One region of the Rhizobium sp. WSM4643 genome, then DNA from elsewhere that is predicted to be linked to it. Evidence: riboswitches for the same ligand, from Rfam matches in the RefSeq annotation. Region 1 holds a riboswitch; the other holds the start of a gene.

Evidence for each region. Region 1 has a riboswitch for FMN ahead of N1937_RS13570 (6,7-dimethyl-8-ribityllumazine synthase). Riboswitches for the same ligand answer to the same signal wherever they lie in the genome.
Region 2: linked by a shared signal. The riboswitch ahead of ribB (3,4-dihydroxy-2-butanone-4-phosphate synthase) and the one ahead of N1937_RS13570 (6,7-dimethyl-8-ribityllumazine synthase) in region 1 are both predicted to bind FMN.

What each region holds. Positions count from the first base shown of each region.
Region 1 covers NZ_CP104040.1:2,678,959-2,685,650, reverse strand. The annotation lists partial or broken gene N1937_RS13590 (DUF1194 domain-containing protein) at 1-415, shown strand, start outside; gene ampC (class C beta-lactamase) at 425-1,582, opposite strand; gene N1937_RS13580 (LysR family transcriptional regulator) at 1,706-2,590, shown strand; gene N1937_RS13575 (VOC family protein) at 2,731-3,420, opposite strand; gene N1937_RS13570 (6,7-dimethyl-8-ribityllumazine synthase) at 3,678-4,112, opposite strand; FMN riboswitch at 4,191-4,332, opposite strand; gene N1937_RS13565 (SRPBCC family protein) at 4,580-5,026, shown strand; gene N1937_RS13560 (GCG_CRPN prefix-to-repeats domain-containing protein) at 5,147-5,458, shown strand; gene N1937_RS13555 (hypothetical protein) at 5,570-5,794, opposite strand; gene N1937_RS13550 (adenylate/guanylate cyclase domain-containing protein) at 6,031-6,692, shown strand, end outside.
Region 2 covers NZ_CP104040.1:2,310,071-2,316,762, forward strand. The annotation lists gene N1937_RS11670 (sugar ABC transporter ATP-binding protein) at 1-938, shown strand, start outside; gene N1937_RS11675 (SDR family oxidoreductase) at 961-1,749, shown strand; gene N1937_RS11680 (glucose 1-dehydrogenase) at 2,004-2,786, shown strand; FMN riboswitch at 2,979-3,129, shown strand; gene ribB (3,4-dihydroxy-2-butanone-4-phosphate synthase) at 3,256-3,891, shown strand; gene N1937_RS11690 (IS110 family transposase) at 4,215-5,201, opposite strand; gene N1937_RS11695 (SDR family oxidoreductase) at 5,442-6,209, opposite strand; gene N1937_RS11700 (DMT family transporter) at 6,548-6,692, shown strand, end outside.

The sequences.
Region 1 (6,692 bases):
TACCGCGATCGCCCAGGGCGCCAGCATGATCGTTTCCAGTCCCTTTCAGTCCAGGCGACAGGTGATCGATGTCTCCGGCGACGGTCCCAACAATTCCGGCGATCCCGTCACCCCCACTCGGGACAAGGCGGTGGAAGCCGGCATGGTCATCAACGGCCTTGCCATCATGCTGCGGCCCTCCGATGCGCCCAACGGGCTCGACAAATATTATGCGGATTGCGTGATCGGCGGCCCCGGCGCCTTCGTGCTGCCGGTCCGCAAGATCGAGGATTTCGCCGTTGCCGTGCGCCGCAAGCTGGTGCTGGAGATCAGCGACCTATCCCCGCCGGCGATGGTGCAGAAAATCGCCGGCGCTGAGGCGGGCACTGACTGCCTGATTGGTGAGAAGCAATGGCGGGATATCTTCGACCGCTGATGCCCGGGATTAACGCGCCGTAGTTATATCAGTCAGTATCTGGTATGCGGCAGAGACACGGTCCTCGTTGGGATAGTTTTTGTTGGCCAGAATGACGATACCAACTCGCTCTTTCGGGATGAACGCCACATATGCGCCGAAACCATTCGTGGAGCCGGTTTTGTTGATCCACACATCGTCGCGCGGTTCCATCGCCGGCTTCAGCTGCTTGACGGGAATAGTCTTGAGCATCGCGCTGGAATTGTTGTCCATTAAGGTCGTCAACGTCGCGGGATAGGAATACTGCTCCCAAATAAGGTCTTGCGTCATCGCGCCGACATGGAAGTATCCAGTGTGCGTATTGGTGATCGCCTGCTGGAGTTTTCCGTCCAACTTGACCAGTCCCATGTTTGCGTCGATGAACCGGATCATGTCGCTTGCTGTGGATTTCACTCCATAGGCCTCGGACGAAAGAGTGGCGGGTGTCATCCGAGCCGGCTCACCGCTTCGCTTGTAGCCTTGGGCATAGTCGGCCATTCTCGATTTCGGCACATTGATATACGTGCTCGTCAACCCGAGAGAAGGAAACAATTGGTCTTCCATAAGAGCTGTGAAATCTTTGCCCATGCTTTTCGCCGTTATGTATCCGAGCACGCCGATGCTCGGATTGGCGTATGTTCGGTGCGTTCCGGCGGCGTATGAAGGTTTCCAACTTGCGAAATACTCCATCAGCTGTTTTTCGGTTTTGACTTCATCGGGAACTTGCAGCGGAAATCCGCCAGCCGTGTGCGTGCCAAAATTCATCAACTCGACATTGCCGAAGGGTCTTCCGTTCATCGACGGAAGATATTTTCCTGCCTTGTCCGACAGCGAAAGTCGGCCGGTCACGTCCGCGTGGGAGGCGAGGGTGACTGTAAAGGTTTTGCTGATCGATCCCAGTTCGAACATGGTCGCCGGAGTGACGGGCCTGTTAGTGTCCTTCGACACGACGCCGTAGTTGAAGATGTGGTTCTGCCCGTCAACGGCGATGGCAACGGCCATGCCCGGAATGCCGTATTTATCCATAATTGGTCTTATCGCGGCGTCCGAGATGGCTTTCAGTTTCATTTCGTCGGCCGCAAAGCCACTCGTGGAAATACATGTCGAGACCAACGTAGCCGATAGAGTTTTTATCCAATTGCGATTCATTTTCATCCTCCGCAGGCAGCTTTCAATCAACGCAAAGGCGCATGAGGACGGCATTTAACGGCACTGTTTTGCGGCAGCAAACGATGATATCTCGGAGGAGATCCAAGAAAATCTAGGGCTAAGATGGTTCGGCAATTCCTCCCTTTAAATGGCTTGAGGGCCTTCGAAGCATCGGCAAGACATCTCAGCTTTACCCGTGCCGCGATTGAGCTTTGCGTTACCCAGGCCGCTGTAAGCCAACAGGTCAAAAGCCTGGAGAGGCGATTGGGGGCTGCGCTTTTTCAGCGCCTTCCAAGAGGCTTGAAAATCACCGCAGAAGGCGAAGCTCTTTTGCCGACCTTGACCAATTCCTTCGATCAGATGGCGATCACGTTGGACCGGATTGAAGCCGGGCAGGTGCGGGAATTGCTGTTCCTTGGCGTGGTCGGGACGTTTGCCGTCGGCTGGTTATTGCCAAGGCTTTCGGATTTTCAACGGCAGCACCCGTTCATCGATGTGCGCATTTCGACAAACAATAATCGCGTCGATATGGCGGCCGAGGGACTGGACTTTGCCATTCGCTTCGGCAGCGGTTCCTGGCATGGCACAGAAGCGCTGCGTCTGTTCGACGCTCCGCTCTCTCCTCTGTGCACGCCCAAATTGGCCGAGCGTTTGAGGCGGCCTGCAGACCTGGTCGAGGCGACGCTTTTGCGGAGCTATAGGGCGGACGAATGGAGCACCTGGTTTGTCGCAGCGAACGTTCCTCCGGCGCCCCAGATAAACGCAGGCATCGTCTTCGACTCTTCCCTGGCGATGATGGAGGCGGCCCTGCAAGGACTGGGGATCGCTCTGGCCCCGCCTTCGATGTTTTCCAGACACCTATCCTCGGGGGCTATCAGACAACCTTTTGCTACCACCATATCGTTGGGGAGCTATTGGCTAACCCGACTTCAATCGAGGCCGTCAACAGCGGCCATGCTCGCATTTTCCGGTTGGGTAACGTCGCAGATGTCTCCCGCATCCCAATGACGGCTTCTGGCGGATCCCGGTACTCGATCTGACGCCGGCAAGGAGATCGGTAATGTTAGGCTAAGACACGATAGAGCATTTCGGCATGGGCGCGCCATACCGAAATGCCGTTGCTTCTCAGAGGATGTCGCCGCCATTGCCTATAAGGGCAGTTGCTTGCCGGCTTGTTCGCTGACCATGTATTCGGCGTACCAGTCCGGCCAGTTCTCGTCGTGTTTGCCGCCGTTCCGTTTCTCGTGTTCACCGTGAGCGGTCGCCGCGCGGCGCAGCGCTGACGCAAGGTCTGTCGACGTCGTGAATTTCGTCTCGTCGGCATCGATGCGTCCCGGCAACCGCGTGGTGACCTCCTGAAACAGCCAGCCGTTGCCGTCGGGATCCTTGAAAGATGCAAAGGAGCGATAGCTGCGGTGATCGGGATCGCGGCCGGCGATCCGCAGCCGCCCGAACAGATAGGGCTCGTCCTTGCCGGCATAGACGCCGGCCGCGTCATGGAACACTTGGCTCACCTCGACGCCGCGGGCGATGAGATCGCGGCGGGCTGCCTCGATGTCGGAGACGATAAGATAAAGCCCCTGGGCTGAGCCGGGGGCTGCGGCGGTGACGTTCTTGCCGAAGATGATCGCGCAGCCGGAGCCGGGCGGGGTAAACTGGATCACCCGGAAATCGGCATCATTGGCGAAGTCGGCGTCGAGCCGCCAACCCAGCCCGTCGTAAAAACGTTTGGCGCGGTCGACGTCGGAAACGGGGATGACGACCACCTCGAGCTTGGTGTCGACGGGCTGAGTTCTCGGGGTCTCGATGGGGGTTTCGCTGCGCAGTGCATTGCTCATCTTAAGCTCCTTGGGTTCTGGATGTCTTGAGAATTGCGGACACGTGACGGGCCAAGTTGACCACGGCGCGGTGGGGTCGTCGAATCAATTATTCTGTCTGATTTGGCCGGTATTAGCGGATTCCGCTGCGACACACGGCGCGTCGCTTTCATTCCTGCGGTTGGTGAGGTCATGTCGATCCGATGAGGCGGCGGGGTCGGTCCCCCGCCACTTCGTCTGTCGTCCTGCGGCTCGTCGAGCCGGCGTGCAGGAAGTTCCTACGCAGCAAGGGCGGCGCGGGTTTTGCCGATCGTCAGAGCCGCCTTTGCTGCCTCGCGCCCTTTCTCGACGAAATGTGCGCGGTAGATCTGCTTGTGATGCTCGGTTTCCTGATACTGATGCGGCGTCAGCGACACCGACAGCACCGGCACACCGGTATCCATGCCGGCGCGCATCAGCCCATCGACGACGGCCTGGGCGACGAATTCGTGGCGGTAGATTCCGCCGTCGACGACGAAGGCGGCGGCAACGACAGCGGCATAGCGTCCAGTTGCCGCAAGATCGCGCGACAGCAGCGGCATCTCGAATGCGCCGGGAACATCGAACACATCGATCTGCTCGGGCGGAATAAGCTGATGAAAGCCATCAAGGGCGCGGTCGACGATGTCGGCGTGCCAGCTGGCTTTGATGAAGGCATAGCGGGTGGGTGTCATGGTAATCTCCTTTGGCGAAAAGACACATCACCCAAGGCGATCACGAACGTCCCCGACAGCCGCAAGGGCGGCAGGAACGCACGTTCTCTTTCATCCGGACTATGACCGTCGGCTCAGGCATCTCACCTGATCTGCTGACCCTTCCTGAGAAGGCGCTCGCGGGCTCGCAATCTGATTACACACCGCCGGTAGGGACTTGCACCCCGCCCTGAGAACGGTGCGAACAATAGGGGGAAGGCGACGGGCTGGCAATAGGTCGAAATGCTTCGCGGCCAATGTAGGATCAGGGCTCCGAAGCGGCGATTTCGCTTGTTGGTTGATCGCGACGGGCAAGCCCTCTTGCTGAGGATGCGCTTGCGCCTACATGCATCCAGTGAGGACATTCACGTCAGAATAGCACGGCAAGACAGGATGCGCCGTCTCCACCGGAGGCGGGCAGGGCCGTGGCAACCACGGGAGAGAGAGAGATGCAAGACCCCTTCGTCGTCCACCGCGAGGCGCATATCGCGGCGCCGCCGGCCGCGGTGTTCGCGCTGATGACCGACCCGGAAAAGATCCTGCGCTGGATGGGAACGGAGGCGCAGGTCGAGCCGCAGCCTGGCGGGCTCTATCTTGTCAACGTCACCGGCGCCCGCTTTGCGCGCGGCTCGTTTCGAGAAGTGGTTCCGGTTCATCGCCTTGCCTATAGCTTTGGCTGGGATGGCAGCGAAGTGGTGCCGCCAGGGTCGAGCCTGGTCGAGATCGACCTGATCGAGCAGGGGGGCGGAACGCTGCTGCGGCTCACCCATAGCGGCCTGCCGAGCGCCGAGCAATGTGCCGGCCATGCGGAAGGCTGGGCGCATTACCTGGGGCGGCTGACCGAGGTCGCCGCCGGGCGTGATCCGGGTCCCGACGCTTTTTACGGCAGAACTTGAGCGGTTTCCTCGCGGCCCAACCACGCTCTCTGCGCGCGTCAAACATGAACGCGCAATTCATCTCCAGTTCAATTTAGCGGCCATAAGCTCGGGGTGGCTGGATTGAAAATGGAGTTCTCGATGAAGGCACTTTCTATCGCGGCTGCCTTGCTTGCCGGCAGCCTCTCGTTCGGCACCGCGGAGGCGATGCCGCTTGGGACAATCAATGTGCAGAGCAATGTCACAAAGGTCGACTACGCCTGCGGTCGCGGCTGGCATCTGACGCGCTGGGGCGAATGCCGGCCAAACTGGAGACGCCCGCCGCCGGTAGCTTTCTACGGTGGTCCGCCCCGCTGGGGCTGGGAGCGGCGTCACCGGGATTGGGATGGTCCGCGCTGGCGCCATGAGCGGCGCTGGGATCGCGATCGGCGTTGGCGGGATGATGATGACTAAGGGTCTCGCTTAGGTGAAAATGGACGAAGGCCGGAGCGATTTCGCCCGGCCTTTTCTGATGAGATAGGTTCGTCGACGCTGACCGGCAGCGTCCTCCCGATTTGTCTACGGTCAGATCCTGCTGACGAGCCAGTGCTTGTCGTCGATCAATTCCTCGAGCTCGACGGGATCCTTGACGCCGAATTCGAACCATTCGACAAGTTCCTTCGCCTTGCGGCTGCTCTCCTCCGCCGTCAGTTCGACCTGATATCTTTCGCACCATCGCCGAAGGATCGACGTCAGCAGCGTCATGTCGTTTCCATCCAGCGGATCTTTCGGCCAGAATGTCGTACCCATCGCACCCCTCAATCACACGATGATGAACGACCTTATAATGGAATCAAAGTCGCGCAAGTTTAAAGTGTTTATTTTTCGTTTTCCACCGCGGTGGTTTTCGACAGGGGATGCGGTCGTCCTTTTGGGGGCCACAGGTTGAGTCGATGGGAACGTCCTCATGGACATTCGGAGTGGCTGCCTGCGCTCACCCGGGGGACATCCTTGCGGCCGCCCCGGTCAGCGTGCGATGTTAAGCCATGGATCTGCCGTCTCCCCTTGCCTGGCTGGTTGACGAGGCCGGTGCCTCACCCAGTCCCGAATGGTTTCTGGCCGAACTCGGACGCCGGCTGCTGGCCGATGGCTTGCAGCTTTTGGGCGGCGCGCTGACGCTGTCGGTGCCGCATCCGATCATCGCGCGGCGCACCTGGCTGTGGCGGGCGGAGACCGGCGCTGTCATTGAGGCTTTGGCCTTTGCCGCGGCTCCGCGGAGCGAAGCCGGGCGCGAGTGGCTGGCCGGGCTCGGGCCGGTATGGGAGGACCGGATCGGGCCTGCGCAGGATAATCGGTCGGACAGCCCGCTGCTCGGCTGGGCGAGGGTTTCCAGCGGGGAAGGGGCAGGTGCATTCGGCCCGGCCGAGGCTGGCCTGCTGCGCGAGGTCGCGCGTTTTGCCGCAGCGCCGCTCGCCGCTTTGGCGGCGCGCGAGGCGCGGGCAGCGCTGCTTGAAGCCTATCTCGGCCGCCGTAGCGCCGCGCGAGTGCAGGCCGGCGCGCTTGCCCGCGGATCCGGCGAGACCATCCGCGCCGCCCTTCTTTGCGCCGATCTGCGCGACTTCACCGCCCTCTCCGAGGTGACCGAACCTCACGTGATGATATCAGCACTGGACGCCTGGTTTGACCGCGTCGCCGGCGCAGTGCATGC
Region 2 (6,692 bases), 370 kb from region 1:
TCGAACAGGTTCGGAAGCTTCGCTCAGAAGGCGTCGGCATCGTCTATATTTCCCACCGCATGGAAGAGATCAAGCAGATAACCGACCGGATCGTCGTTCTTCGTGACGGCGAGCGGGTGCAGGAATTCTCCGACAGCGCCACCCCGGTGCGAACGATTGTCGAGAGCATGGTCGGGCGCCCGCTTGACCGCTTGTTCCCTACCCTTCCGGTTCCGACAAATCGCCCGGTACTCCAGGTGTCCGGGCTGAGCTCGCCGGACAACTCGTTCCGTGACGTTACCTTCGAGGTCCGGGCCGGGGAAATTCTGGGCATCGCCGGATTGGTCGGTGCCGGCCGCACCGAACTGGTGCGTGCGATTTCGGGAGCAGATCCAATCAGTGCTGGTTCGATCAAGCTGGAAGGCGAGGAACTCAGGCTGCGCGATCCAGCGGACGCGATCGCCAAGGGTATCGTGATGGTTCCGGAAGACCGCAAGGAGCAGGGCCTGATCGTCGGGCACCGGATCAGCGAGAACATTGTCTATGCCAATCTCGACAAACTCGGCGGCGGTTGGATCACGCCGCGCGTCAAGCGCTCCTTTGCAGAAAAGGCAGTTGCCAAGTTCGGCGTAAAGGGCCGTGCTGAACAGCACGCCTCGGACCTGTCCGGCGGCAACCAGCAGAAGGTCGTGATCGCGAAGTGGCTCATGCGCGATCCCAAGGTCGTTGTGCTCGACGAGCCGACGAGGGGCATCGACGTCGGCGCCCGAGCGGGCATCTACGACATCATCGTCAATCTTGCCAAACAGGGCGTGGCGGTCATCGTCGTAAGCTCTGACCTCGAAGAGGTTCTTGGAGTCTCCAATCGCATTCTCGTGCTTGCGCAAGGCAAGCAGGCGGGGATTCTCAATCGTGACCAGGCAAACGACGTTTCGGTCATGGAGCTAGCGACCATCTAAACAGACAGAGAAAGGAAGAGCGGTGTCCGACATCACTCTGAACGCCCCGAAGCTTTTCGATCTCAGCGGCCAGGTTGCCATCGTTACCGGAGCCGGCAGCGGCATTGGTCAGCGTATTGCCATCGGCCTTGCGCAATGCGGCGCCGACGTGGCGCTGCTCGACCGCAGAACCGACGACGGACTGGTCAAGACGGCTGAACATATTCGCGCCGCCGGCCGCCGCTCGATCCAGATCGCGGCGGATGTCACGAGCAAGTCTTCCCTTGGAGAGGCCGTGGCACGGACCGAAGCGGATCTCGGCGCGCTGACGCTTGCAGTCAACGCTGCAGGCATCGCTAACGCGAACCCGGCGGAAGAGATGGAGGAGGACCAATATCAGACGTTGATGGATATCAACCTCAAAGGCATCTTTCTTTCCTGCCAGGCCGAGGCCCGCGCCATGCTGAAGAATGGACGCGGCTCCATCGTCAACATCGCCTCCATGTCGGGTGTGATCGTAAACCGGGGGCTGAACCAAGCGCACTACAACGCCTCCAAGGCGGGCGTGATCCATATGTCGAAGTCTATGGCGATGGAATGGGTCGACCGCGGCATTCGCGTCAACACCATCTCCCCCGGATACACGGCAACGCCCATGAACACCCGCCCGGAGATGGTCCACCAGACCAAGCTCTTCGAAGAGCAGACGCCGATGCAGCGCATGGCAACAGTCGACGAGATGGTCGGTCCGGCTGTGTTCCTGCTGTCGAATGCGGCAAGTTTCGTGACCGGCGTCGATCTTCTCGTCGACGGCGGTTTCTGCTGCTGGTGATGAGAAAGCTCATTACCGCCGCTGGAAAGTGACCGGTCTCGCTTCCTCCCTGGCTGAGATCGAGGCGCTGAAGGGACTAACGGGCACGACGGCGTGCGATATCGCGGTCTGCCCGCCCTTCGCGCTGATCGAACGGAAGGAGGGCTCGGGTCGTCATCGGCGGTCCGAATTCCCGAGGATCAGTTGAGCTCCAACAATGATCGCATGATAGATCGCACCCAGATTTTCTGTTTATCGATGGACAAGGAAAGAGCATGAAACGCTTTGAGCAGAAGACCGTCGTCATTACCGGGGGTAGCCGCGGCATCGGCGCCGCCATCGCTAGACGATTTGCACGCGAGGGCGCCAATCTCGTCGTCTCGGCCAACGAGGACCTGGTTCACGGCGTCGCCGAACAGATCCGGGCCGAAGGCGGCAAGGCGGTCTCCTTCATCGGCGACGTCACCGACAAGGCGAGCGTCACCGCCCTCTACGATACCGCCGAAAAGGAATTCGGCTCGGTCGACGTCTCGATCCAGAATGCCGGCGTCATCACTATTGCCCGCGTCGAGGACCTGACCGAAAACGAATGGGACAAGGTCATGGCCGTCAACACCAAGGGCGTCTTCCTCTGCGCCCAGGAGGCGATATCAAGGATGCGCAAGCACAAGCGCGGCGGCCGCATCATCAACACCGCTTCCGGCCAGGCCCGCGACGGCTTCATCTACACGCCGCATTATGCCGCCTCGAAAATGGGCGTCGTCGGCATTACCCAGAGCCTGGCCAAGGAAGTCGCGACCGAGAAGATCACCGTCAACGCCTTCTGCCCCGGGATCATCGAGACCGACATGTGGGCCTATAACGACCAGGCCTGGGGCAAGCTGCTCGGCAACTACGCCCCCGGCGAGCTGATGAAGGAATGGGTCGAAGGCATCCCGATGAAACGGGCCGGCTCTGGCGAAGACGTCGCCGGCCTGGTGACCTTCCTCGCCAGCGAGGACGCCGCCTATATCACCGGCCAGACGATCAATGTCGACGGCGGCCTGATCATGTCCTGACGCAGGTCGCCCAAAAGTGCGCAGCGGCTTTGAGACAACGACCTGAAACAAACATCAAACCACCAACGAAGCGCGGAAGGCGACCCGGTCGTCGCCTCCATGTGAACAGTGTGTCCATCGGCGTCATGGCAGCTTTGCATTTTTGCCCCGTCGAGTGACCTTGCCATCCGCCTGTTTTTGATTCTATCTTTGAAATGTTCTCAGGGCGGGGTGTAATTCCCCACCGGCGGTATCAGGAGCAATCCTGGAGCCCGCGAGCGCTTCCGGCACCTCCTGCCGGAAGGTCAGCAGATCCGGTGAGATGCCGGAGCCGACGGTATAGTCCGGATGGAAGAGGACAACACGGGCAGTCGCACTCCATCCCGGAGTCGGCTGACGTTTGTTCGCCCAAGGGCAGAAGGCTCGCTCACGGATTGAGCCGAGCAGATCATGTCAGCCCGCTGACATAACCCTTGAAAGGCCAGACAGCATGACTATCGCAAGAATTGAAGATGCCATATCAGCCATTGCCAGCGGCAAGATGGTCGTCGTCGTCGATGACCAGAACCGGGAAAACGAAGGCGATATCGTGGTCGCCGCCGATGCCGTCACCTCGGAAACAATCGCCTTCATGATGACCCACGCCCGCGGCCTCGTCTGCATCGCCATGGAAGGCGAGCGTCTCGATGCACTCGATATACCGCTGATGGTGCCCAACAACACGGAATCGCACAAAACCGCCTTCACGGTCTCGGTCGACTATCTCAAGGGCACAACGACCGGCATCTCGGCAGCCGACCGCGCCGCCACCGTCCGCGCCCTCGTCGACGATCGCACAAAGCCTGACGAATTCGCCCGCCCCGGCCATATCTTTCCGCTGCGCGCTAATCCCCGCGGCGTGCTCGGCCGCCCTGGCCACACCGAAGCTGCCGTCGATCTCGCCCGCCTCGCCGGAAAGACCCCGGCCGGCGTCATCTGCGAAGTCGCCAATGACGACGGAACCATGTCCCGCCTCCCCGAGCTCACCCTTTTCGCCAAACGCCATGACCTCCTGCTCGTCACCATCGAGGATCTGGTTGCCTATCTCGAACGCCAGGCGGCAAAAGACATACGCGAAGTCGCCTGATCGTAGCCTCAAGGCGGCACCAACAGCAGAGCGCCTCATTCGGAAGGGGCCTAATGGGCCTCGACGGATGGGACGCGTGCGCCGGGTTATTCTCCGCTGAGGCCATTGCCTTTCGCTTGTGCTCAAGGCGTTCGTCGCGACTGCTCCTCACCCCCCCTCATCTGCCCTACGGGCATCTTCTCCCCACCGGGGAGAAGCGGGAGCAAGCCGAACGGCTGTCATTTCCACAACTGGGCTCCCAAGAATGCAAGACGTTGCCACGACTCCCCTTCTCCCCAGCAGGGAGAAGATGCCGGCAGGCAGATGAGCATCTGTGTTTGGTGTCAAGGTGGATTTGGTGTCCAGATGCGGTTTTTGGTGATGAGGGTGTTTGCCAGGACGATGAGCTTTCTCATGACGGCGACGAGGACGACCTTATTGGGTTTTCCGACTTTCTTCAGCCTTGCGGCGAAGCGTGCGAGGTCCGGGTTGTGACGGGAGGCGGACAGGGCGGCCATGTAGATGGCGTTCCTGGGTGCTGGGCGTCCGCCCCTGATGGAGCGATGTCCGGCCCGCTCGCCACTTTCGCAGGCAATCGGCGCAAGGCCGGTCAGCATGGCGGCCTGCTTGCCGGAGCAGGCGCCAAGTTCGCAAAGGCCAGCGATCAGGCTTGCGGCGGTGACGGCTCCGATGCCGGGAATGGAGATGAGGATGTCGAGGCGGCGGCGCATCTCGGGATCGGCGCAGATGCTGCGCTCGATCTCGGCGTCCAGTCTTGCGATATGGGTGTCGAGCGCGGCAAGCCGGCGCGTCAGTTCCTTGCGCAGGAAGGCGGTCACGGCCGTCTTCATCCGGTTGGACAGGGCGGTGCGTTCGCCATTGGCGGCAGATCGGGCATTGACCAGTTCCTGCAGGGCTTCCAGCGCTTGGTCCGGCGGTGGGGTCTGTGCGGGCTTGAGGGCTTCTCCCATGATGGCCAGAAACCGCGCATCGAGCCGATCGGTCTTGGCGAGAAAGCCGCAGGCTTTGGCAAACAGCCGGGCGCGCAGCGGGTCGACGACCGACACGTAAAAGCCATCGGCATGCAGCGAGCGCTGGACGGCGCGATGCCACTTGCCGGTCGCTTCCATGACGATACGCAGCGCCGAGCGCGGCATCTGGTCAAGCGCATCGAGCTCCCGCTTGAGGCGGCGCAGGCCGGCCGTGTCGTTGGTCACCCGAAAACTGCGGCCGAGAGGATGCAGATGAATGTCCAGCCACTCTTTACAGACATCGATGCCGACATAAACTGTCGCCATCGCGGTGCGTTCGGACGATACCTTGCCTTGCATACGGGACCTGCTCCCCACTATCTGTTCAGGACAAACGCGAAGGACGGGCGGACCAGGCTCATCCCCGGTTCACGCCAAGGGGGTTACGGTCCCGCCCGTCCGACCCCTGGGGGATGGCCATCCCCCAGGGGTCGCACCCATCATCAACGGATGCAGTTTGAACATGCAAGGGGGTGAGCGGCAAAGCCGCGAATGCGTTGAGCGCAAGCGAATGCAAATGAACGGCCCCGATCGTCCGCCCTATGTCCGGCTGATCGAAACGCCGCCATCCGCCAGCATCGCCGTGCCGGTCACGAAGCTCGACATGTCGGAGGCGAGGAAAAGCGCCGCATTGGCGATCTCTTCGGGTTGGGCCATGCGTTTCAGCGCATGCAGCCCCTCGACGAAGGCGAGCAGTTCCGGCGTGGCGTCCGGCGCGTTGGTGATGCTGGCGGGTGTGTCGGTGCCGCCTGGCAGCAGTGCGTTGACGCGGATGTTCTGCCTCCCGAGTTCGGCGGCGAGCACCTGCACGAGGCCGATAAGCCCCGCCTTGCCGGCGGCATAAGCGGCCATGCCCGGCATGCCGGCGGTGTGGCCGACGAAAGTCGAGGTGAAGATCAGCGATCCCCCGCGCGCTCCCATTGCCGCCGCCTGGTGCTTGGCGCCGAGGAAGGCGGCGGTGAGGTTGGTCTCGATCGTCTCGCGCCATGCCTCCAGCGAAAGCCCTGTCACCGGCCCCATCTCGCCAATGACGCCGGCATTGTTGAAGGCGATATCGAGCCCGCCGAAGCGCGAGACCGCCGTCTCGACAAGCCTTGCCTGCAGCGCCTCGTCCCTGACATCGCCTGATATGGCGACGGCCTGCCCGCCTTCCGCCTCGATTTCGGCAATGACGGCATTAAGTGCTTCCTGCCGCCGGCCGTTGACCACGAGTTTCGCGCCTTCCCGGGCAAAGAGTTTCGCCGCCGCGCGGCCGATGCCGGAGCTTGCGCCGGTGATGATGGCGATCTTGCCGTTCAGAAGTGTCATGTCGGTTTCTCCTGGGTTGTTGCGGCACCAGAGATCTCAAACATCAGGCGATGCAGCCACCCGTTTCCCGCGCAGGAAAAGAAAAACCGCTTACGACCGACGATGTCGGTCTGAGCGACAGCCACCGCGGGTCAGGTTTGAACCTTGATCGCTGCGCTGGAAGTATCGGAATTCACCTTATCAAACGGTGATTTGCCGCGATCTCCACCGACGCGCCTGCGTCGACGTCAGTGCCATTGTGCGTCGCATCATCGATTTATGCTGTGTGTGACATTCATCCGATTCCCTCCATGCATCTTCGCGATTAAAAGGAGCGCACAGGTAACGGGAATCTCTTCATGCCGCGGTCACGCAATACTGAAGGCGCCATCTATATGAGCTTGGCGATGGCCGGCTTTTCCGCAAGCGACGCTTTATCCAAATCGGTGATCGCCTATATGAACGCCGGCGAGATCATGTTCCTGCGCGGCCTCTTCACCAGCC